DNA from 4 places in the Shewanella sp. GutDb-MelDb genome. Region 3 is predicted to be linked to each of the others. Evidence: predicted binding sites of a transcription regulator. Region 3 holds the regulator's gene; each other region holds the start of a gene.
The links. Region 3 encodes sigma-54, which starts transcription at its own class of promoters, with help from an activator protein. Its sites were predicted from a motif close to GTTGGCACGNNNNTNGNNT; they were not measured.
Positions count from the first base shown of each region.

Region 1 (6,004 bases), on a different contig from region 3:
TCGATGAACTCAAGCGCTTGCTCAAGTGTCATGTCGATATGCGGAGTCAGTACTTGTGCTTCATCGGTACCCGATGCACGCATGTTAGTTAGCTGCTTACCTTTCAAACAGTTAACAGTCAAATCGTTTGCACGAGCGTGAAGACCAACAACTTGACCTTCATAAACTTCAGCAGCGTGAGTAATAAACAGACGACCACGAGCTTGAAGGTTAAACAATGCGAATGTCAGTGCTTTACCAGTTGCGTTAGAGACCAATACGCCACGGGCGCGTTGACCAATATCACCACCTTTCACAGGACCGTAATGGTCGAATGAATGGTAAATAAGACCAGAACCTGAAGTGGCTGTCATAAAGTCAGTTTGGAAACCAATTAGACCACGGCTAGGGATAACAAAATCGATACGTACACGACCCTTACCATCCATCTGCATGTCTTTCATGTCACCCTTACGGATACCAAGCTTCTCGATAACAGCACCTTGATGTTGCTCTTCAACGTCAACAGTCAAGTTTTCGAATGGCTCACACATCTCGCCATCAATCTCTTTAACGATAACTTCTGGACGAGAAACAGCTAGCTCGTAACCTTCACGACGCATGTTTTCAATCAAAATTGAAAGGTGAAGTTCACCACGACCCGATACGCGGAAACGATCTGGGCTTTCAGTTTCTTCAACACGTAGTGCTACGTTATGAACAAGTTCCTGCTGCAGACGCTCAAGGATGTTACGTGAAGTTACGTACTTACCTTCTTTACCAGCGAATGGAGAGGTGTTGACCTGGAAGGTCATTGTTAGTGTTGGTTCATCAACAGACAAAGCTGGTAATGCTTCTACGTTGTTAGTTGCACAAACAGTGTCAGAAATTAGCAACTGACCAAGACCCGTAATTGCAACGATATCACCAGCGTTAGCAATCTCGACTTCGTTACGTTCTAGGCCCATGTAGCCTAATACTTGGCCCATCTTACCGTTACGTTTCTTACCATCAGCACCAATAATAGTGACCTGTTGGTTAGTCTTAACGCTACCACGCTTGATACGACCAATACCGATAACACCCACGTATGAGTTGTAATCGATTTGAGAGATCTGCATCTGGAAATCACCTTCAGCATCAGCGTCAGGAGATGAAACTTTCTCAACGATAGTTTCAAATAGAGGAGTCATGTCACCATCTGAGACTTCTGGATCAAGAGAAGCGAAACCGTTTAGTGCAGAAGCATAAACGATTGGAAAATCTAGTTGCTCATCGGTTGCGCCTAGGTTGTCGAACAAGTCAAATACTTGGTCGATAACCCAATCAGGACGTGCGCCAGGACGGTCAATCTTGTTGATAACAACGATTGGCTTAAGACCTTGAGCAAATGCTTTCTTAGTCACGAAACGAGTTTGTGGCATTGGACCATCAACTGCGTCAACTAGTAGTAATACTGAGTCAACCATAGATAGAACACGCTCAACCTCACCACCGAAATCGGCGTGACCAGGGGTATCAACGATGTTGATACGGTAATCGTTCCACTTGATGGCAGTGTTCTTGGCCAGAATCGTGATACCACGTTCTTTTTCAAGATCATTTGAATCCATCACCCGCTCAGTGGCTTCTCCTCGAGTCTCAAGGGTTCCTGACTGCGCCAGCAGCTTATCAACCAAGGTAGTCTTACCATGGTCAACGTGTGCAATAATGGCGATGTTACGTAAATTCTCTAACACGGCTAAACCTCTTACCATCGGTATAAATATATAGGGGGGGGGGTACTGACAACCACTAAAACCAAACGATTATAGTTGTTGCTATAAAAAGCGTGACATTCTACTCTAGGTGGCGAGTATCTCACAGGATTATTTTTAACCAATCGTTAGAAATAACTTATGCGTGTTGCTTTTTCCCGTCATAACGTCCGCTTTACATACACTTTCCATCATTATCTTTGATAGGATTATTTATATTCCCGTTCCTTTTAAATACCTCTTTGAGGCATTTAGCGTCCTTTTAAGTGATAAATTTTGTTAAACATCCTGTTTACGACCCCTTTAGTCGACTTCCTAGTTTAGTCTGTTTAACCAGATACGCCTGCGAGCGGCATGAAACTGTCTTTTATCTGAATAACACTTATCTACATTTGGTTGATTTTTCTTTGACTTGTCCCCTATAAAAAAGTCTTATTCTTGGCTATTCTGTTGTCTTGCTTTTAACCATTAGCCAACGGCTAGTCAATATGAAAACAGTCTAGCTGCACAATGATGGCGCGTGCACCACTTTGATCCACTGGCCGCACCAAAATAGTGCATTAAAGCTAGCTTTATATTTTTAGTATGATTTAGAATTCATATAAATCATAATGTTACATGATTGGCACGACTCTCGCTTTACAGATAGCAGAATCGCATATTGCGTTAAGCATTAAGATAAAAAACAAGGGATAACCCTTTACCCTACTCGGAGACTTTAGAATGTCAGCAGAATCAGTTTTACAACAACTACAAGAATTAGAAGTTAAGTTTGTTGATCTACGTTTTACCGATACCATAGGTAAAGAGCATCACGTTTCGATCCCAAGCCACCAGGTTGATGAAGACTTTTTCGAAGACGGTAAGATGTTTGACGGCTCTTCAATTTCAGGTTGGAAAGGCATTAACGAATCAGACATGGTGCTCATGCCTGATGCTGCAAGTTTCGTACTTGACCCGTTCACTGCTGAAACAACCGCAAACATTCGTTGCGATATTCTAAACCCAGGCACAATGACAGGTTACAACCGTGACCCACGCTCAATTGCTAAGAAAGCAGAAGACTACTTACGCTCTACTGGTATCGCCGATACAGTATTGATTGGTCCTGAGCCAGAGTTCTTCCTATTCGATGACGTTAGATATGGCGCTGACATGTCAGGTTGTTTTTACAAAGTTGACGCTGTAGAAGCCGCTTGGAACTCAGGTACCAGCTACGAAGGCGGCAACAAAGGTCACCGTCCAGGCGTTAAAGGCGGTTATTTCCCAGTAGGGCCAGTTGATTCTTCACAAGACATACGTTCAGCAATGTGTCTTGTACTTGAAGAGATGGGCCAAGTTGTTGAAGCACATCATCACGAAGTCGCCACTGCTGGTCAAAACGAAATCGCCACTCGCTTTAATACGCTTACGCTTAAAGCGGATGAAGTTCAGGTGCTTAAATATGTTGTCCATAACGTGGCTGACGCCTACAACAAAACAGCAACCTTTATGCCTAAGCCAATCGTTGGTGATAACGGTAGCGGCATGCACGTGCATCAATCTCTAGCAAAAGATGGCGTGAACATTTTTGCTGGCGACAAGTATGCAGGCCTAAGCGAAACAGCATTGTTCTACATCGGCGGCATCATCAAACATGCTCGCGCAATTAATGCATTTGCAAACCCAGCAACGAACTCATACAAGCGTCTTATTCCACACTTTGAAGCGCCAGTAATGCTTGCTTACTCAGCAGCCAACCGTAGTGCTTCTATCCGTATCCCTGTAGTACCAAGTGCTAAAGGTCGTCGTATTGAATTACGTTTTGGTGACCCAATGGCTAACCCATATTTAGCATTCTCTGCAATGCTAATGGCTGGTCTTGACGGGATCCAAAATAAGATCCATCCAGGCGAAGCAATGGATAAAGATCTATATGACTTACCACCAGAAGAAGCGGCTGAAATCCCAACAGTTGCCACTTCACTGGAAAATGCACTTGAGTGTCTAGACGCTGACCGTGAGTTCCTAACTCGTGGCGAAGTATTTAGCAATGATTTCATCGATTCATACATCAAGCTTAAGACTGCTGATGTTGAACGTGTTAACCAAACGACTCACCCTGTAGAGTTCGAGCTTTATTACAGCTTGTAAACTTAAAAACTGAGTTAATGGCGTAGTTAAAGCGCCATTTAGAAAGCCCTAAGCGGAAACGTTTAGGGCTTTTTTGTGCTTATAAATCAATAATATTTTTGTCCATAATGCGAGTATCATAATGAACAACTATAGTTATTCTGAATAAAGTTTAACCATTACAATAGCCAGCATGTTAGCTTGATATTCACCACTCGATCAAAACAGAAGGGACTGCTATGTCAGCTAAAATTTTTGCATGTTTTCGCTCAACCCTCGCCGTAATCATGATGATGCTATTGGGTCTAGCCAATGCTAACGCGATTGAGTGGCCACAAGAGGTAACCGAAAAAGAGGGCACCATAGTGGTATATCAGCCACAGCCTGAATCACTTAACGGTAATATTCTGCAAGGGCGTGCGGCAATGTCTCTCGAACTCATCGATAGAGACGAGCCCGTTTTTGGCGCTTTTTGGTTTAGTGCACGCATCGATACCAATACCGATAACGCTACCGTTAGAGACGTTAAAGTCACTCAGGTTCGCTGGCCAGAGTCGACTGAAGCAGACGAGCAGCGCTTTACCGAAGTGGTAGAAAAAGCCCTAGGCAGCAGTAGTTTTAATATCTCAATGGAGCGCCTTTCTGCCAGTCTCGCCAATGCTAAACAAGAGAAACAAAGCTTAGAGAACATTAAGAACGATGCCCCCAACATTATTTTCCGTCAGCAACTCAGTGTACTGCTGTCTTTCGACGGCGCGCCGCAATTTAGGGAAATAGAAGGCAGCCCTTATGAGCGAGCATTAAACACGCCATTTGCGGTTGCACGTAACCAACAGACTAAAAAGTTATACCTCAGCAGCGGTACGTTCTGGTACACCGCAGACAACCCCATGGGCCCTTGGCAAACAACCGAATATCCGCCTGAAGACCTCGTTAAAATGCTTCCTAAACCTGAAGATGCCACTCCAGCAAAAAGTGCCTCAGCACCCGCCGTCATCGCCGTAAACACCGCCACCGAATTGGTCGCAACAGAGGGTAAGCCCAGATGGAAAAGCCTGACCGAAGGCAAGCTGCTGTACGTCAGCAACACAGAGACCGCATGGATTAGAGAGGTTTCTTCAGGTGATATGTATTTATTGCTGTCAGGGCGCTGGTTTAAAGCCAAGAAGGAAGCTGGACCTTGGGAGTTTGTTCGCGCCGATAAGCTGCCGACGAGTTTTAATGATATCCCACCTGAGTCCGATATTGGAGGCCTACGTGTTTCTGTTGCAGGCACCACAGAAGCAGACCAAGCGATGCTCGATGCGCAAATACCACAAACTGCTGCGATTAAGCGCAGTGAAACAAAGCTAACTGTTGAATACGATGGTGAGCCTAAGTTTGATGCAATCCCAGGTACTAAGGTCGCTTATGCCGTTAACACCTCCACTCAGGTATTGAAAATAAACGGTCAGTACTACGCAGTAGATAATGCCGTTTGGTTTGTCGCTTCAGCGGCTAAAGGCCCATGGACAGTCGCAGATAACATCCCGACAGACGAGATTGCAAAAATCCCCCCAAGCTCACCTGTGTATAACACCACTTATGTCGAGATTTATGACTCTACACCCGAGGTTGTCTATGTGGGTTACACTCCAGGCTATATGTGGTCCTACCCCTATTATGGTGTACCTGTATATGGCACAGGCTGGTACTACCCACCCTACTGGGGCCGTTACTATTATCCAAGACCACCGACTTGGGGATTACATGTTGGTTATAACCCTTGGACAGGCTGGAACGTCGGTGTGAGTTGGAGCAATGGTTTCTTTAGCGTGGGGGTTGGCTGGAATGCTGGCTGGGGTAATAACTATCATCCAGGCCGATGCTGTGGCGGTTATTACGGTGGAGGTTACCGTCGCCCTGTCGTGATAAATACCGGTGATATTAATATCGGTAACAGTGTCAGTATCGGTAATAGAACCAATATCTCCAACAAGGTTACCAAAAACAACAATATTTCAGGTAACCGCGTGGGGAAAAATAATCTCTATAACCGTCCAGAGAACCGCGTACGTAATGCTGACTCAAAGAAAATAAACAACAATCTTAGACAAGCGACTCACAACAAGAGCCGTGACAATAACGTCTTTGCCGATAAAAATGGCAATATTGCA
Region 1 is NZ_PJBM01000261.1:23,732-29,735, reverse strand. It holds gene typA (translational GTPase TypA) at 1-1,736, opposite strand, end outside; gene glnA (glutamate--ammonia ligase) at 2,460-3,869, shown strand; gene CXF82_RS19695 (carbohydrate-binding family V/XII) at 4,088-6,004, shown strand, end outside.
Region 1: the regulator sigma-54 is predicted to act here: its motif matches at 2,358-2,376, upstream of glnA (glutamate--ammonia ligase).

Region 2 (6,004 bases), on a different contig from region 3:
TCACGGCTAAATAGCAGCGCAGCATAAAGAAGTCCAACAGCATCACCCGAAATGCCTGCGATGGAGTGAGTGCGTCAACTTGTGGAAAATTCATATGGTAACAATAGTAAAATAAATAACGACTAAATAGCGTTTGATGCTCAGCCAATGCAGGTAAGGCGACATCGCGCCAAGCCTGATTAATCCGCCCCATACTAATTTTGTTATCACCGTCACCCATGGCACAAATGGCTTGGTTTATCTGCTCAAATCGACTACGTCCTCGTCCTGCTTTATTGGTGTTTAACCACAGTTGCATCGACGTGAAAGCGTGCATTTTGTGTATCTCGGTATCTTTATTAAAGCCTTCAAAATGTTGCTTAAGCTGACCGTTATTACTCAAACTCAGCAGTTGTTGAAACATATCATCAATGGCGCTGCTTTCCAGTTCACCATTGGCAACTCGTTCAGTTGTTTTCATTAAAATACCGACCGCTGTGAGCCCATGCTCTATTGGCTGCTCGGGTTTCAATAACAGCTGAATGGTATAATCATGGGCTTTTTTCGCCCATATTGGCGTCGCTTTAAAGGTACGGTGATGGTTCACCGTCATACGTTCAAATTGAAACGCATCGGGCTTAAGCAGAATAGTCCGCGCCGCTTCAGGACAAGATAACGACAGGCTTTCATAACGATCACCATCTTTCATGTGCGACATTCTAGGGTAGGTCTTACAAGTGTGGCTCAACAAGTCCTCACCCGCTTTAGCATGAATTTGACACAGCTGCTTATCATCTAAAAACCCACAAGCACCTTTTGAGTCGAGTACCATTTGAGCCCATTGTTGCTCGCTCTTTTTTACTTTCTTCAGCGCCGTTTGAGCCAAAGACTTAAGCTCCTTGTGCGCTAGGGTTTTTTTGTAACTCTGTTTATCAATAATGATATTCCAGCCATAACAGCAGCTATCTTCACAATCACTGCCTATACAACTAAATTGCGTGACGAAGCTGGGTCTAATTAGCGATTTTTCCATTCTAGTTCTCTTAATTCGGCTCCTAACATGACTATATAGAGCGACTAAAAAGACCGTTCACTAAAGCGATTATCGACATAAAATCGTTTTAATTCAAAAAACATTAAACAATATAAACCATAAATTACAACCAGTTACACTTAATGATAACAAAAAGATGATGACGCCTTTTCAGTTTTGATTTTAGCAGTCGTTTTATTATTGGTAAGACCCAGAGCTTAAATGACTTATTAAAGGAAAATATTATGTTATCTGTACATACTAATTATGCTTCACTTGTTTCTCAAAATTCTGTGACAAAAAACAATGACCTACTTAGCAATGCTATGGAGCGTCTTTCTACTGGTCTACGTATCAACAGCGCTGCTGACGATGCTGCTGGTCTACAAATCGCGACTCGTTTAAATGCCAACGTTGTAGGCATGGAAACAGCTAACCGTAACGTGAACGATGCGACATCTATGCTGCAAACTGCTGATGGCGCACTAGATGAGCTAACGACCATTGCGAACCGTCAAAAAGAACTTGCAACTCAAGCCGCTAACGGCGTGAACTCAGCTGAAGATTTAACAGCACTTAACGATGAGTTCGCAGAGCTAACCAAAGAGATCACTCGTATTGTTGATAACACTGAATACTCAGGTAACAAGTTATTCGACTCATTGACCGCCGGTGTTGAATTCCAGATCGGTGCAGGTGCAAGTGAGCAACTAAAAGTTACCGTAGATAAAGCCAATCTTGCTGGTGTTGCTGATGATATTTCAGCTGTCGGTGCAGCAAAAGGCACTATCACTAAGATTGATGACTTCATTGATGCTGTAGGTAAAGAACGTTCAACACTGGGTGCTAACATCAACCGTTTGGGCCACACGAGTTCAAACCTTGCTAACGTAACTGAGAATACTAAAGTTGCTGCTGGCCGTATTATGGATGCTGACTTCGCCGTTGAATCAGCAAACATGACTAAGAATCAGCTTTTGGTTCAAGCGGGTACTAATATCCTGTCTTCTTCAAACCAAAACACTGGTTTGGTTATGGGTCTATTGGGTTAATTTCTCCTCCCTTACCCTCCCAACTTTCAAAAAGAGCCTTTAGGCTCTTTTTTTTTGAAAAATTATCACTGACACACTTCAGCATCACCTTCGCAAGGTCGCCTTAGTAGAGGTATAGCTTCAAATCCAATTGTGGGCAAAGTGACTTGCGGAAGCCGTACTTCCTTTTCCGTGCTGTAAACGGAAAAACGCTAGCGGATACAAGTACAGATAAACAAACAGAATTCAATATATACAAACACTTAACGTTTGGTACAGAGATTGCAAAAGTATCATTATAGGAGGATCAAATGATTTCAGGTATGAACGGTGCATCTTTTGCTGAACAACTCATTTCAGCAGAAAGAATGGGGAAAGATCAACTATTTAAAACCAATTTAACCAAGCATCAAACACAAATTGATGCCTATGAGTTATTGGAGCGTAGCCTCAATAAAATGACCAGTAATCTAGAAAAGATTAATGGTGATGCCTTTGAAAGTAAAACCTCATCAATCAGTGATGAGAACGCCGCGATAACAGTCGACAGTGATGCTCCCACGGGCACCTATGATCTAACCGTCAAGCAACTCGCTCAAGCCCATCAGCTGACTAAAAGCTTTGCCAGTGAAACCGACTTACTCCCCGCGAGTGGTTTATTAAGCATCCAGGTCGGCCCCGATATCGCTGACACTATAGAGATAGATATGGCAGTGCTTAATGCTGACGGCACTCGCACCGTGAATGATCTTCGTGATGCCATTAACTCACACCCAGATAACCCTGGAGTACAAGCCTCACTCGTCAGAACGGGTGGCGGTGTCGAGTTAATGATGACCTCCTCAGAATCAGGTAAAGACAGTACGCTCAAAGTTGAGATGGACGGTGTTGATTGGGGCATGAACCAACGTAAAGCGGCGCAAGACGCAGAGATAGTGCTCAATGGTATCGATATCACGAGTAGCAGTAACTACTTAAGTAACGTTATTGATGGTGTATCAATAGAGCTGAACAAAACACACTCGGCGGGCGAAAGCAGCACCATAAAAATCGAATCTGACACCAGCAGCAGTGAAGATGCGGTTAAGGACTTTGTCGAGTCTTTCAATGACCTGATGAACCAAATTAATCAGCTTACCCGTTCTATGGGCAGTAGCGTCGTCGATGAGGCCAAAGAAAACGATAAGGACACTGACGACAAAGATAAAGACGATGATGATGAAGATGATAAGCCATCATCTGTCACAGAAGATCAGCTCGGTGCCCTCAAAGGTGACTCTACATTAAGAATGCTGCAAGCCAGTATGCGCAATAGCGTATTCGAAGCCGCACCAAACGGTATGCGCTTATCTGACATTGGTATTGAGATGAACCGTAGTGGTGAGCTTGATATCGATGAAGATAAGCTGACCCAAGCACTTAAAGATGATCCCGCGGCCTTAAAAGAGATGTTCACTGCCGATAACAGCTTCATCGATAGAATAGACACTATTATCGAACCATTCACTCAGTCCAATGGTTATCTCGATCTTAAGCAAAACAACCTAGATAGCCAAATTGAACGCGTTGAAGACAGCATGTCTCGCCATGACTATCAGATGAAGCAGAGGTACCAAATTTACCTGTCTCAGTTCACCGCAATGGAAAACACCATTAACCAACTTAACTCAGCTAGCATGCTGTTTAATTAAGGAATGCTAACCAATGTTGAATGAGCACGATCCCTTTAATGCTTACAAACAGACCTCATTAGACGCCCGAGCCGCTGCCGCTAATCCACATGAAATGGTACGGATGCTGCTCGATGGCCTCTTAGAGGAGATCCAACGTGCCAGTGGTTTTATGCAGCGTAAGAGCTTTGAAGATAAAGGTCAGAGTATCAACAAATGTCTCAATATCGTCCATGGCCTCGACTCCATGCTCGATATTGAAAACGGCGGCAAGGTCGCGGCAGGACTCAACCACCTTTATGACTACTGCAGTCGGCAATTGGTCACCGCGAGCGTTGAAAATAGCGTTGCAGCCCTAGAACCCATAACAAAGGTGATTACCGATGTCAGAGCAGGTTGGGCCAATCTCAATTGAGCAGTGGCAACAGTTTGAAAAAGCACTGGCGTTTCACGCGCGCGCTGAAGACTGGGAAAAGCTAGTGATAGTGAATGAAAAGATGTGCAATGCCCTTAAAAAAGCGGGCAAGCCACACTCTCGCTCACAGGTACTTGCACGCCAATCATTAGCGCAAAGCCATGCAAAAATTGTGCAGCAGTTACGACAAGCACAAGGCAAGATCAAGCAAGAGATGGCTCAATTTGAACAGCAGCAAGACGGCCTTGCTGCTTACCAATTTACCTGTGCCAGCGCTGGAGTCACCAATGACTAGTCCCATTTTACCAAGTGCATTAAGCACAACACCGGCCGTTAATTCAGCACGAGTCAGCCATATTAAAGAGCCTATTGACCAAGCTTATTCCCATGATCTAGAACAATCGGCGACCGATTCAGCGCCGTTCTCATTGATATTGCCGCAGCCAAGGCAGCCACAAAACGTCAGTATCAATGGTGATATTTCAGGGCAAATAGCCAACACTATTTCAATGTCAGGTGGACCTTTAACAGACGAGAGTTTTCAGCGCGCTAACGTAATAGACTTAGCAAGCCAAAACGCCACGCTGGGACTGGACAATACTGTTAAGCCTTTGCATTTCGCTAGCACTTATGCCTCAACAGTCAATCCGTTTACACAACAGTTAAGCAGCCAAACATCTATTCAAACTGCACAGACAAGCGGCCAGCCATTAACAAGTACAACAGCCGCTAATGACAAAGCCCATACCGCTGCGCTAGCAACAAACTTCGCCAGTAGCAGCGCTGGGTCGACCTTCAATAGCAGTGCGGTTAAGCCTGACAGTATGAATCCATTCTTAAGCGCCACTCAGTTAGCAACGGCATTTATAGCCAAACAAGTTGATAGCGCCAGTATCGATACAATTGAATCCACTCATCAAATACTCGCGACAAATACCCGAGCGAATAGTGCCGTTGCACAGTGGGGGCCAGTGTCCGTTTCTCAAGCCGCACCTATGCTGCAGCAGGCCCACGAAATGCTGTCACCATTGCGTGAACAATTACGCTTTCAAATTGATCAACAGATCAAACAAGCAGAGCTCAGACTCGACCCGCCAGAACTCGGAAAAATTGAGCTCAATATCCGTCTTGATGGCGATAAATTACATATCCAGATGCACGCAGCCAACGCTGCGGTGCGCGATGCACTATTAACTGGGCTAGACAGGCTACGCGCCGAGCTAGCCGCAGATCATGGCGGCCAAATTGACGTCGATATCAGCCACGGCGAGTCACCACAAGAACAAACACAGCAGGGTTCGAAGTCGGCCATAGCCGCCGCTAGCCAGCAGGAAGCTCAGCCAATGACAACTGAGACTTCCCAACGAGATCAAGTTGATCTACTCGCATAATTTAAGGTTCCCATCATGCCACTCACTAAAAACGCCCGTAAACGGATCAGCTTTTTTCTCTTCATCACGGTTTGGACAGCCGCCATATTTTGGGTTGGCTGGCAATCTCCAACGCTCATTGGAGGCCCTTTCTTAACCCAAGAGCCAGAAATTAAATTAGCAAAATTCTACCCATTAGATAAATTTGTCATCTCTATTCCAGGCGATGAATATCCGCACTATCTACTGTTAGAAATGGCGTTTAAAAGCCGTTCAAACAATGCAGCTAACACCATTAAAAAAGCCGATCCTGTGATTAAAAACTCCTTAATGAAGATGTTTTCCAAGAAACACTTCAATGAACTCAATAATGCGCAGCAGCTTGAGTCGCTGCAAAAAGAGGCGCATATCCTGTTATCACTCGTGCTAGCCGAAAATGACTTCGCCATCGAATTAGACGATGTGTTGTTTACTCGTATGGTCATTCAATAAAGGCCATATGCCAT
Region 2 is NZ_PJBM01000248.1:19,828-25,831, forward strand. It holds gene fliB (flagellin lysine-N-methylase) at 1-1,012, opposite strand, end outside; gene CXF82_RS16490 (flagellin N-terminal helical domain-containing protein) at 1,258-2,064, shown strand; gene fliD (flagellar filament capping protein FliD) at 2,355-3,734, shown strand; gene fliS (flagellar export chaperone FliS) at 3,748-4,128, shown strand; gene CXF82_RS16505 (hypothetical protein) at 4,097-4,423, shown strand; gene CXF82_RS16510 (flagellar hook-length control protein FliK) at 4,416-5,519, shown strand; gene fliL (flagellar basal body-associated FliL family protein) at 5,535-5,990, shown strand; gene CXF82_RS16520 (RNA polymerase sigma factor FliA) at 6,003-6,004, shown strand, end outside.
Region 2: the regulator sigma-54 is predicted to act here: its motif matches at 2,313-2,331, upstream of fliD (flagellar filament capping protein FliD).

Region 3 (6,004 bases):
TAAGTATATGAATACAATCAAAGTGTTGACTCTTTAAGCTCTCTTCGTCAAATCACCGAGCTTCAACGTTTAATTACAGTGTAGGGAATAGCGGTAAGATGAAAGCGTCACTCCAGCTCAAAATGGGTCAGCAGCTAACTATGACTCCACAATTACAGCAGGCTATTCGCCTTTTGCAATTGTCCTCTTTAGAGCTGCAGCAAGAGATCCAGCAAGCATTAGACTCTAATCCACTGCTTGAATTAGATGAAGAGCAATCCGATGGCGAGCCTATCAGCAACGAAGATAGAACCACCAGTGACTCTGACAGCTATTCAGAGTCGGATAGCGACAATGAATACAGCAGTAACACAGATGTTGATCCACAGCAGGATAGCGCTGCGGTAGACACCTCTGATGCATTAACGCAAGATTCAATGCCAGATGAACTCCCAATGGATACTACTTGGGATGAAGTCTATACCGTGTCTTCGAATTCAAGCTCCGGCGGAATGCGCGATGATGATATGCCATTCCAAGGCGAAACCACTGAAGGTTTATACGAACATCTTGAATGGCAGAAAAATCTAACGCCTTTTTCTGATAATGACCTAGCGATTGCCACCGCCATTATTGATGCGGTTGATGAGCGAGGTTACCTTACTCAGAATTGTGAAGATATTCTTGAAGCAATGGGCGATCCAGAGATCGAGATAGACGAAGTGGAAGCCGTACTCAAACGCGTGCAGCATTTCGACCCTATCGGCGTCGCAGCCAGAGATCTCAGTGAATGTCTGCTTATCCAATTAGCTCAATATGCAGAAACAACACCCCATATAGACAATGCTCGCCTGCTCATTAAAGATTACTTAGATTTGATTGCTGGACGTGATTTTAGGCAATTGATGCGTAAGACTAAGCTCAAAGAGGATGACCTGCGTGATGCTATCACGCTTATTCAAACCTTGAACCCAAGACCGGGCCTAGCAGTCACGCGAAGTAAAGACGAATATGTGATCCCCGACGTTTCAGTGACAAAAAAGAAAGGCCGTTGGGTGGTTGAACTCAACCCCGACTACATGCCAAAAATCAACGTCAATCAACACTATGCTTCGATGGCTCGTAGCCAAAAAAATCAAGCAGATGGCCAATTTATTCGTAGTCACTTACAAGAAGCTAAATGGTTTATTAAAAGCATTGAGAGTCGTAATGAGACCCTCCTAAAAGTCTCCAACTGTATTGTGAAGTTCCAACAGGGATTTTTCGAATATGGTGATGAAGCCATGAAACCTATGGTACTCAACGACATTGCTGAAGCCGTAGAGATGCATGAATCCACTATCTCAAGGGTGACCACACAAAAGTATATGCATACCCCTAGAGGTATTTTCGAGTTAAAGTATTTCTTCTCTAGTCATGTCGGAACCGACGACGGTGGAGAGTGCTCATCAACAGCAATTAGAGCGTTTATTAAGAAGTTAGTCGCAGCTGAAAACCAACAGAAACCATTAAGCGATAGCAAAATGGCGCAACTGTTGGCAGAACAGGGGATTAAAGTTGCTCGACGTACCATCGCGAAATACCGCGAAGCAATGATGATCCCGCCCTCAAACCAACGCAAGAGTTTATAACTAAAATTAGACACTTGGAGGAATCTTTCTATGCAAATTAACCTTACTGGGCATCACATTGAAATCACTGCGTCACTGCGCAGTTATGTTGAAGAAAAATTTACAAAGCTTGAACGTCATTTCGATCAGATCAATAATGTGCACGTCATATTGAATGTTGAAAAAATGCAACAGATTGCCGAAGCACGAATTCACCTGAAAAAAGGTGAAGTTTTTGCCACTTCGGAACATGCGGACATGTACGCCGCAATCGACTCCCTGATCGACAAATTAGATCGTCAGGTTATTAAACACAAAGAGAAGCTGACCAAACACTAACGATGGAACTATGTACCATCCTGCAGCCGGAATGCACTACCTGTGCCACTCCGGGCAGTAAGAAAAAAGTACTGGAACTCATCAGCGATATTGCCGCTGCCCAGTACCCTACCCTTTCTTCACAAGAGATTTTCGAAAGCCTGTTGGCTCGCGAAAAAATGGGTAGCACAGGTATAGGCAACGGTATAGCAATCCCTCACGGGAGATTGGCTAATATTGACCATCCATTGGGCATATTAATCAAATGTGAAACACCGATATCTTTTGACTCGATAGATAAGCAACCGGTTGATATATTATTTGCCCTGTTAGTGCCCGCAGATCAATGTGAGCAACATCTCGCGACGCTGTCTTCAATGGCAGAAAAGCTTAACGACAAAGCGATCGTGAAGCAGTTGAGAAAAAGTAAGAGTGAATCTGAGTTATACGACTTAATCACTCAATAGTGAGAGGTTTCTGATCTGTCGAGCTTAGTTTTTACGCATTTTTTGATGTTCAAGAAGTACAAGACATGAGCAAAGAGAAACGCTTACACACTCTTGTAGGAATAGCTTAGAAACACTTAAACCAGTGTTCCTAAGCTATTGTTGCCGTGTTATAGGCTATTTGTGGAGAATAATTAAACTGCATTGCCTCCGTATCGTCCCACCTCGCCAAAATGATGTATAAACTGCGGTAAAAACAAACCTAAAAGTGCAACTATCTCGACGGACTCAAGTCCGTAAGTCGCTAGAGATTACCGATATACAAGCAGTAAGATTTAACGACCTAGGCATTTATTACAGCAATATTATTTATTATTACCAACTAGCCTAAGCTATTGCTTTAAGCCAGAAAAAAGTTAATCTATAATCTTGTACACCCCGTATACATTTATAAAACATTAATTCTAACTTTTATTAGGTAGTGAAAAGATGAAACTCGTTCTAGTCTCTGGTCGTTCCGGCTCAGGCAAATCAGTACTGTTAAGAATGCTAGAAGATCTCGGCTATTATTGTGTCGATAATCTACCATTGCCAATGATGGGCACCCTGCTTGAACAACTTTCTGGTAACTCAGAGTTAGTCGCTATTAGTGTTGATATCCGCAACATGCCAGAAAAAGAGAACGAATGGATTAAGCATCTGACCAATTTGCCAGAAGGCGTGGAGTTATTGAGCTTCTTTTTAAACTCTAGCGATGAAGTGCTCCTCAAGCGCTACAACGAAACTCGTCGTCTGCACCCTTTGTCTCATGCAAACATTTCATTAAAAGAAGCAATTCAGCTTGAAGGGCGCCAGTTGGAACCGCTCGCTAAGATCGTTGACCATTATATTGATACTTCTACCCTCAATATTTACGATCTCAATGACCAAGTACGTGAGATCTTATTAGGCAACGTCGATAAAGAGCTGATGATCAAGTTTGAGTCTTTTGGGTTTAAACATGGCATGCCAACTGAAGCTGATTTTATGTTTGACGTTCGATTTCTTCCAAATCCACATTGGGAGCCGGATCTCCGACCCATGACAGGGCTCGATAAACCCGTGCAAGAGTTTTTAAATCTGCACCCTACAGTCAATAAGTTTATCTGGCAGATCGAGAATTTATTGGAGACTTGGTTACCCGATTTAGAACGTAACAACCGCAGCTACCTCACTATCGCTATTGGTTGTACTGGTGGCCAGCATCGCTCTGTTTATGTCACAGAACGACTCGCTGAACACTTCAAAAAAGGCCGACATAAAGTCACTTCTAGCCATAGAGAGTTAAAAAATGCCAACGATTGAACGGCAAGTCACCATCTGCAATAAGCTCGGGCTACATGCCAGAGCGGCAACAAAATTGGTGGTTTTAGCCTCAGAATTTGATGCCCAAATCACTATTATTCAAGGTGAAAAGCAAGCTTCAGCGGTAAGTGTACTAGGCTTACTCATGTTAGAAACTGGAATGGGTAAATCCATACAGCTTCTCGCCAACGGCCCAGATGCAAAACCAGCGTTAGATGCCATATGTCATTTGATCAATACCAAATTCGACGAAGATAATTAGTCCGTCCATTTTCCTAATATTTGTTATTTATCCCCCTTTACTTACGTTATGATAAGCGCCTTTTAAAAGACCCTGCGAGGGACCCATGCCGATTGAAGTCTTAGACAACGAAACAACAGACCAACGCCTCAATCAGCTAAATAAAGCATTAGGTAGCGGGATGTTTGTTCATGTCCGCAATATGTTGCAGGATATGGCAGCCACCGATATCGCCTTTATTCTCGAATCTTCGCCGCCCCGCACCCGCCAAGTTTTATGGCAATTGATTGACCAAGAGCACACAGGTGAAATTCTTGATGAGTTAGGCGAAGAGCTTAAAGACAACCTTATTCGCCAAATGAGTCCAGAGCGCGTCGCTAAAGCGGCTGAAAGCATGGATACCGATGACTTAGCCTACATTCTTAGAAGCTTACCAGACAGCATCTTTAATGAAGTGCTGCAGTCGATGAGTGCCCAAGACCGTGTCAGGGTTGAGCAGGCGCTCTCTTATCCCGATGATACTGCTGGCAGTATCATGAATACCGATACTGTAACCCTAAGACCCGACGTCAATATCGATGTGATATTGCGCTATTTGAGAATTCGCGGCGAACTGCCAGCCGCAACCGATATGCTGTATGTGGTCGATAAACAGGACCGAGTACTCGGCGGTGTGCGCATTGCCGATCTACTCACCTGTAATCCAGATTCATCGATTAGAGAGATCATGGCCGCCGATCTCGAAGCTATTCCCGTGGGTATGTCCGACAGTGAAGTGGCGCAACTGTTTGAGCGTCATGACTGGGTTTCTGCCCCCGTTATTGATGATGATAACAAGTTGCTTGGCCGTATTACCATTGATGATGTGGTCGATGTTATTCGAGAAGATGCCGAACATTCGATGATGGGTATGGCAGGTATGGATGATGATACCGATACCTTTGGTCCTGTACTCAAAAGTACCTTTCGCCGTTCACTGTGGTTAACCGTCAACTTGTTTGCCGCGCTGCTCGCAGCATCGGTGAGTAATATGTTCGAAGGAACATTAGAGCAATTTGCCACTATCGCGATTTTAATGACCATTGTTCCCAGTATGGGCGGTGTTGCAGGTAATCAAACCTTAGCGCTGGTCATTCGTGGTATCGCCCTAGGTCAAATTGGTCAAAGTAACTCCAGGTGGCTTATTGGCAAAGAGCTTGCCATTGGCTTTCTGAATGGCTTGCTGTGGTCCGTTCTTGTGTTTGCAGCAGTGTGGGCTTGGAAAGGTGACATTACCTTGGGAGCAACGATTGGTGGAGCTATGCTCATCAACATGACGGTTGCAGGCCTTGCTGGCGCAAGTATTCCGTTATTGCTTAAAAAGATGAACATCGACCCAGCGCTTGCAGGCGGCATGGTATTAACCACAGTGACTGATGTTATCGGCTTATTTGCCTTCTTAGGACTGGCGACCGTATTCCTGATAAAGTAGCTTAAAGAAAGTTGAATAAACTAAAGACCGCCTTTTAGCTAATGCTAGAAAGCGGTCTTTTAGTATTCATCAGTCTTCACGCAGAGCTTGTTGTGTTTATCGTTTGAGTGGCGCTTTAAAACCATAGTTCGCTAAGATTGTTTGGCCCTTTTCAGATAACACAAACATTGCTAGTTTCCAGGCATCAGGTTGTGCAGCCTTTAACACGACTAAGCCATAATCTGCTCCCACCGCTATCTCATTGGGCAGCTGTACCACTTTCAAGCTAGGCACCTCTTTTTGTGCAAGAACGGCATTAGTGCAATAGGTTAAAAAGATGTCAGCGCGATTATTTTCCATCACCCAACCATAGGTATTACGGCCACTAGGTGCTTTAGCACTGGTTTCACCGCCCGTTAGCTGTAATGCTTTGTTCTCTAATTTATTTTTCGCCCCAGCAACTAATGCATCAGCCCTTGCAAAAACCTTCCACGCGTAATCACCAGACGGATCGGCTTTAGGAGTCGACGTGCCAAGACGAACGTCACTACTGAGCATCTGTTGTAATAAGTCATCATCAATTTCAACACTGGCTTGCGTCAACGCGCACATTTGG
Region 3 is NZ_PJBM01000241.1:11,407-17,410, forward strand. It holds gene CXF82_RS15495 (RNA polymerase factor sigma-54) at 99-1,610, shown strand; gene hpf (ribosome hibernation promoting factor) at 1,641-1,928, shown strand; gene ptsN (PTS IIA-like nitrogen regulatory protein PtsN) at 1,931-2,374, shown strand; gene rapZ (RNase adapter RapZ) at 2,843-3,697, shown strand; gene CXF82_RS15515 (HPr family phosphocarrier protein) at 3,684-3,959, shown strand; gene mgtE (magnesium transporter) at 4,045-5,409, shown strand; gene CXF82_RS15525 (molybdate ABC transporter substrate-binding protein) at 5,506-6,004, opposite strand, start outside.

Region 4 (6,004 bases), on a different contig from region 3:
CAATTATTTCAAAACTTAGCCTAGACTGATAGCAATGTGGTTGAGTTAGTTGGGTTTAGTGGTGAATTTCAAGTTAGAACATCTACTCATAGAGTTGGAGCTATATCTGCAGAAGCCTGAGGTGAGAGCATCTCGGGGGGAGCTAGAACGTCTAATTAGTGATGACTTTATGGAGTTTACCGCAACGGGTTGTCGTTTTGGTAAAGCGGAAGTACTCGCTCGATTACCGGATGAACGCGCCCCGTATATTGAAACCAGCCATTTTGAAGTGCGAGAGCTCAAAGCTGGGTTATGTCAGGTCTTTTATCGCGCCAAGCTAAAAAAAGCTGGTAATAACATCACCAGCTTTTCTATGCGAAGCTCTATTTGGCGTAACCACCAAGAGGTTTGGCAAATGGTGTTTCACCAGGGCACACCCTGTAAACCATTTTGACAGTGGGCTTATTGTCCATTCCAAAGGAGTTTGCCACAATCCGTTAAGTCATACCCACCGAGTGTTGCTGCTAATTGCTTTGTTTGTGGCTCGGCCAGTAAATTGAATAAACGTTGCAGCTGACGTCTGAAGTAAATGCCTTGTGGCATAACAAAATCAAAAGACTCTGTTACCAATGGCACAAAGCTTAAACCACTTTCAAGTGCTACAGATTGACAACCGAAACCGATATCCGCATCACTTCTGGCAATATAACCCGCAAGTTCTCGCTCGCTTTGTGCCACTAAACTTGAGTTTAATTGCTCAAATGCAGCGCCTTGCTTCATTAACCATTGCTCTAAGTGCTGTTGACTGCCAGCACCAGCCTGACGTGCAACCCAGCGCCAAGACTGTTGGGATATTTTGTCCAGTTCTTGGCAACGGTGATGCATATCGGGGCGCATCATTAAGCCTTGTTTACGGGTATAACCATGCACCATCACCCATTGCTGGTGGTTTGCGTAACCTTGCAGTAAAGCAGGGTGACGGATTGCACGCTCTTCAACGCTGCCCCAATGTAAAGTACATACATCAGCATAACCACGAGATAATAGATCTAGCCCCAGACGGGAGCCCGTGGAGCTATAACTGATGAGCTCACTTTTACCGACCTGCGACATCATGCGAGCGACCAACATCGACAGTAAAGGGTCATCACTGCCAGTGATATGCATACGATCTGATAGCATACCGCTGTGGCAAGAGTCCATAATCCAACGGTCAATTAATATTTTAGGAAAGAGCCATTTACCAGTGATTTTAGTCGCAGGGAGAATACGATCATTCGCCATTGAGTAGACTTTTTTCTCATTGAGATCAAGATACTCCGAGACCTGTCTAGCACTCATGTAGATCAGTTCTGTTGGCTCAGTCATTTTCTGTCCTTGTGGCGCAAAATCGTTTGGTCATCATTTGGCAGGTTAAATAGCATCAAATTCAATGTTTTCAGCACCATTATAAACTAAAAAGTGGCGACCTTTAGCGCGAGCTATCATAGTAATCCCCATTTGTTGTGCTAACTCTAACCCCATTTGTGTGGCGCCACTTCGAGAAAGCAGAACGGGTATGCCCATCTTGGCAACTTTAATCACCATTTCTGAGGTTAAGCGCCCAGTGGTATAAAATAATTTGTTGTGTCCGAAATCATGATTAAGCCACATTTCACCAGCAAGTGTATCCACCGCGTTGTGACGACCGACATCTTCAACAAAACCTTTTATCTGGTCGCCTTGGCATAAACCGCAACCGTGCACGGCGCCGGCATTCTTATAAGTTTCGTTATAGGCACTTATATTATTAAGTAAGCTATAAATTGTACTTTGTTTAATTTGTGGTGTTGTCAGATTGATGTCATCGAGGCCAGCCATAAAACTGCCGTATACCGTCCCTTGGCCACAACCTGAAGTGACTGTTTTCTCAGATAGTTTTTCATCTAAATCTTCGATTGTCTCACTGGTAATAATCGCGGCTGAGCTCACATCCCAATCGACAATGACAGATTCGAGCTTACTTAGGTCAGAAATAAAGCCCTGATTCTTGAGATAACCTAACGCAAGAGCTTCTGCTCTGGCACCTAATGTCATCAAGGTTACTATCGGACGCCAGTTTAAATAAACAGTGAGTGGGCGTTCGCAAGCAATAAATTTATCCACTTTTTCGCCCTTCTCATTAATTGCTGTCACTGCAATTGTCAGGGGGACTTCGGTGTTAGTTTTGATTAAAGTTGGGTTGCTCTTGTTTGCTGTCATATAGCCCATCATCAGTTAAGAGAATTAAATGCGTCTAATACTAAGCAATATCTGTACCTAACTTTATAAGAGATAAAGTTAGTGGCAGATCACATTTATTAGCTATCAGTCGCCCTTTTATGTCCTATTGCAGATTGCTATTTGGACAAAATGTCCTAGTCTTGGATGATATTAGTTGATCCAGTTCAAACTATTTTGCCCAAACTGTGTGGCACATAAATTGCTTTGTTAGATAAGTATCTATTTAGTTGGTCTGTCATTTAGGCAGCCATCTCAGGCAAGACGGAGACTGAATGCAACATACCGAAAGCCAATGGCCAATGTACGTTTCTCTTAAAAAGATTGAGACACAAGTCGGAAGATGGACCTCAGTACAGTGGGAAGTCGATCAAATCCTTCCTGCTACCCACGCCGCACCAGAAGGTGCCACTCTCGTCTTGCTAGAACTGCATAAAGACGAACGCGGTAGTTACCGTATCAATATCGACATGGATAACGCTATGTTATACATCGTTTGTGATGAAAACCATGACGGTGACTGGATCCCCGCAGCCCTATCAGCTGATCAAAATGTTGCAGCAAGCTGCCTAGAAGGCGATACCCCGGTGCTTAATATTCTGATGCCACCCGCTATCGCGTGTTGGATTGAAGCGTTTATTACTCGTCATGGTGAAGTCGAAATCAAGGCTCATCGCCGCGCGAAACATGTTAACCGACGCAAGAATGAAGGTCCAAGTACCAATCATTTAGCGGGTAACTCATGAGTGGTTTGCTGTCACGTTGGAACTTGCGTCGACAGAAAGTAGAGCAGGAAGCTGATATAGAGGTGTCTGAAGCCGTTGAGGAACAATCGGTAACAGCTGAACTCGCACCGTCAGAGACGTTAACCACAGCAGAAAGTACTGATGCTGAGGTCATTGAGTCTGGCGAAGAAACACTGCTCACTGCGGAAGACCTTCCAGATCCAGAAAAGATTGAAGTTGGTGGCAGTTTTGCCAGCTTTATGGGCGCCAACGTAGACCCTGCTGCTAAATCTGCTGCACTAAAAGCCCTTTGGAAACAGCCTCATTTTAGTGAAATTGATGGGCTGCTTGAATATGCATTGGACTACAGTAATCAACCTAAGTTGTCGGCTGAAGTATCGGCTGAATTGGCAAAGAAAGTATTCCGTCATGTCGTTGAAGAAAAAGATGATGAGGAGGAGAACGAAATTGAAACAGTTTCAGAGCTTGAGTCAGATGAGATGACCGACGCTGAAAATACTGTTGAAACTGAAGTTGTTAGCGATACTAAACAGGTATCGGACATTTTGGACGTTGATGATGATGAATTAGCCCAAAATGAACCAGAGCACCCAGACGCCATAACAAACAAAGTTGTTTAACGTCAGTATAGAGTGTTTTTAATTCCACAATATTGGTATGTGAATTGCTGTACTTAGGGTAAAGCTGGCGTTAATGATAGACGCATTAAATAAACAGCAACTTATAAGTATAGAAGCAGCCAAAGAACTGTTCAGGAACGCAATGTGAGCAATCGTGAAACACAAGTTGGACTCAAAGAGGTTCGACAACAGGTTCTTGCTGGGACCCAGGTTATTCAAAATCTAATCCCACCGACCGTGAGTTATACCACCGAGGGCAATGTGCTCGTTATCGGGCCAGAAGACTTGGCGCGTCTAGCAGCCGACAAATTGTCCCACATGGGTAAGTGTGCCATTTTGGCAAACGAAGCCATCACTAGCCAAGACGAAGCACATCTAGAGCTCGTCATGACTTCAGCTGAAGATGTTGAGAGCTATTACAACAAGCTTATCGAGATAAAAGGTTTCCTTGGTCAATTCCAAGTTAAAGTTGAACATGAAGAGGGTAGTGCGGATTTAAGTGTTGTTGCTATTCGTAAAGCGCATTTCGACTTGATTCTTGATTTGAGCATGAGTCCTTGTATTAACCTTGAAATGCTACCGCCTGGCTATTTTTATGTTGGCCAAGATCAAGTCAAACTAGCCGAAGCAATTGAGCAGTTACCCGATCTAATCGGCGAGTTCGACAAGCCGCGTTATATCAAAGTTAATAGCGACATCTGCGCACATAATCGTAATGGTAATGAAGGTTGTACTCGTTGCTTGAATTTCTGCCCCGCAGATGCGATTGCCAGTGTTGAGAAAAAAATCGAAATCGATCCATACCTCTGCCACGGTGCGGGTAGTTGTACGAATGCGTGCCCAACAGGCGCGATTAGTTATGACCTTCCGACTCCGCAATCTATGCATACCTATCTGAATCAACTGGTGACTCGTTTTCGCTCGCAAGCGCAAATAGCCCCTGTCGTGTTGTTCCATGATATTGGTAAAGGTGCAGAACTGGTCACTGACCAATTAGCGGGCGATATTATCCCTGTTGAATTGGAAGAGATAACCGTCGCTAGTGTTGATCATTGGATGTCGTCTCTTGCCTGGGGCGCTCGTCAAATCTTGATTCTTAACACTGATGCTACAGCGCCTACACTAACTCAAATGCTGAAGGGTGAACTGGCGTTAGCCAACGACATTCTCGATGAGATGGGGCAACCACGTCGTATTAGCTTAATCAGCGAACATCACTTAACGGAAGCGGGTGCAGATGAGTTATCTGAACTGCTGACTACTAGCGCAAGCTGGCCAGTTATAGTACCTGCAGAATTTGTGGCTACAACCAAGCGTGAAACGATCTATGAGGCTATCGATCATCTCAATAATCAAGCGGCATCAGTCGACACTTGCTTGTCTCAAAGTAACATCCCTTATGGCCGTGTCAGCGTTAATGTTGAGAGCTGCACCTTGTGTATGTCTTGTGTGGCAACGTGTCCTACAGCAGCGTTAACCGACGGTGGTGACCTGCCTTCACTGCACTTTGTAGAGCAAGATTGCGTGCAATGTGGACTATGTGAAGCCGCCTGTCCTGAAAACGTCATCAGCTTAACGCCACAGGTTAATTTAGATAAAGCTGCGCGTCAGGCGCGTCAAACCTTACATGAGGAAGCCCCGTTTGAATGTATTACTTGCGGCACACCATTCGCAACGCAATCCATGGTCAAACGGATGCTAGAAGTGGTAGGAACCCACAGTGCCTTCAGTGCCAACACAGATCGTTTAAAGATGTGTGGCGACTGTCGAGTGAAAGACATGTTTGAAGACATTCTTCAAGATCCTGAAAAGCAACTGCGATAAGAGTTTAGCCATGACCGAATTAGTAAGAGAAGTTTCAGAAAACGATCAGTTGAGAGCAGATATTTATCAGCTACTAGCTGCACTATTACGTCGCCAGCCTAGCACCGAATTATTGCAGTTTTTAGCGGGATTAGAGATTGATGCTAATGACGATAGCGATATGACCAAAGCTTGGGTTGGACTCAAGTTGGCGGCAGAGCAATTCACTTCAGAGCAGCTTGAGGATGAGTATTTTGATATTTTCCTCGGTGTGGGCAGTGGTGAAATCTTACCTTATGGCAGCTGGTTTATGACAGGGTCACTAATGGATAAGCCATTAGCCTTGTTACGTAATGACCTAATGCAGCTTGGTTTCGAGCGCGAAGAGGAAGTGAAAGAACCTGAAGATCACGTTGCCGCTTTATGTGAAGTAATGGGCACTTTGATCCTTGAGGCACCTGGTTACCGCCAGCTCGCTTTCTATCAGCGCCATATGGGTAGCTGGATAGCACGTTTTTGCGAGACGTTAGCTAAAACACCGAGCGCGGCGTTTTATGCCACGGTAGCAGAACTTGCAAAAGCATTTTTTGTTATCGA
Region 4 is NZ_PJBM01000264.1:14,512-20,515, forward strand. It holds gene CXF82_RS21140 (nuclear transport factor 2 family protein) at 62-433, shown strand; gene CXF82_RS21145 (helix-turn-helix transcriptional regulator) at 442-1,347, opposite strand; gene CXF82_RS21150 (formate dehydrogenase accessory sulfurtransferase FdhD) at 1,393-2,220, opposite strand; gene CXF82_RS21155 (DUF3305 domain-containing protein) at 2,514-2,984, shown strand; gene CXF82_RS21160 (DUF3306 domain-containing protein) at 2,981-3,604, shown strand; gene CXF82_RS21165 (4Fe-4S binding protein) at 3,749-5,428, shown strand; gene CXF82_RS21170 (TorD/DmsD family molecular chaperone) at 5,439-6,004, shown strand, end outside.
Region 4: the regulator sigma-54 is predicted to act here: its motif matches at 2,263-2,281, upstream of CXF82_RS21150 (formate dehydrogenase accessory sulfurtransferase FdhD).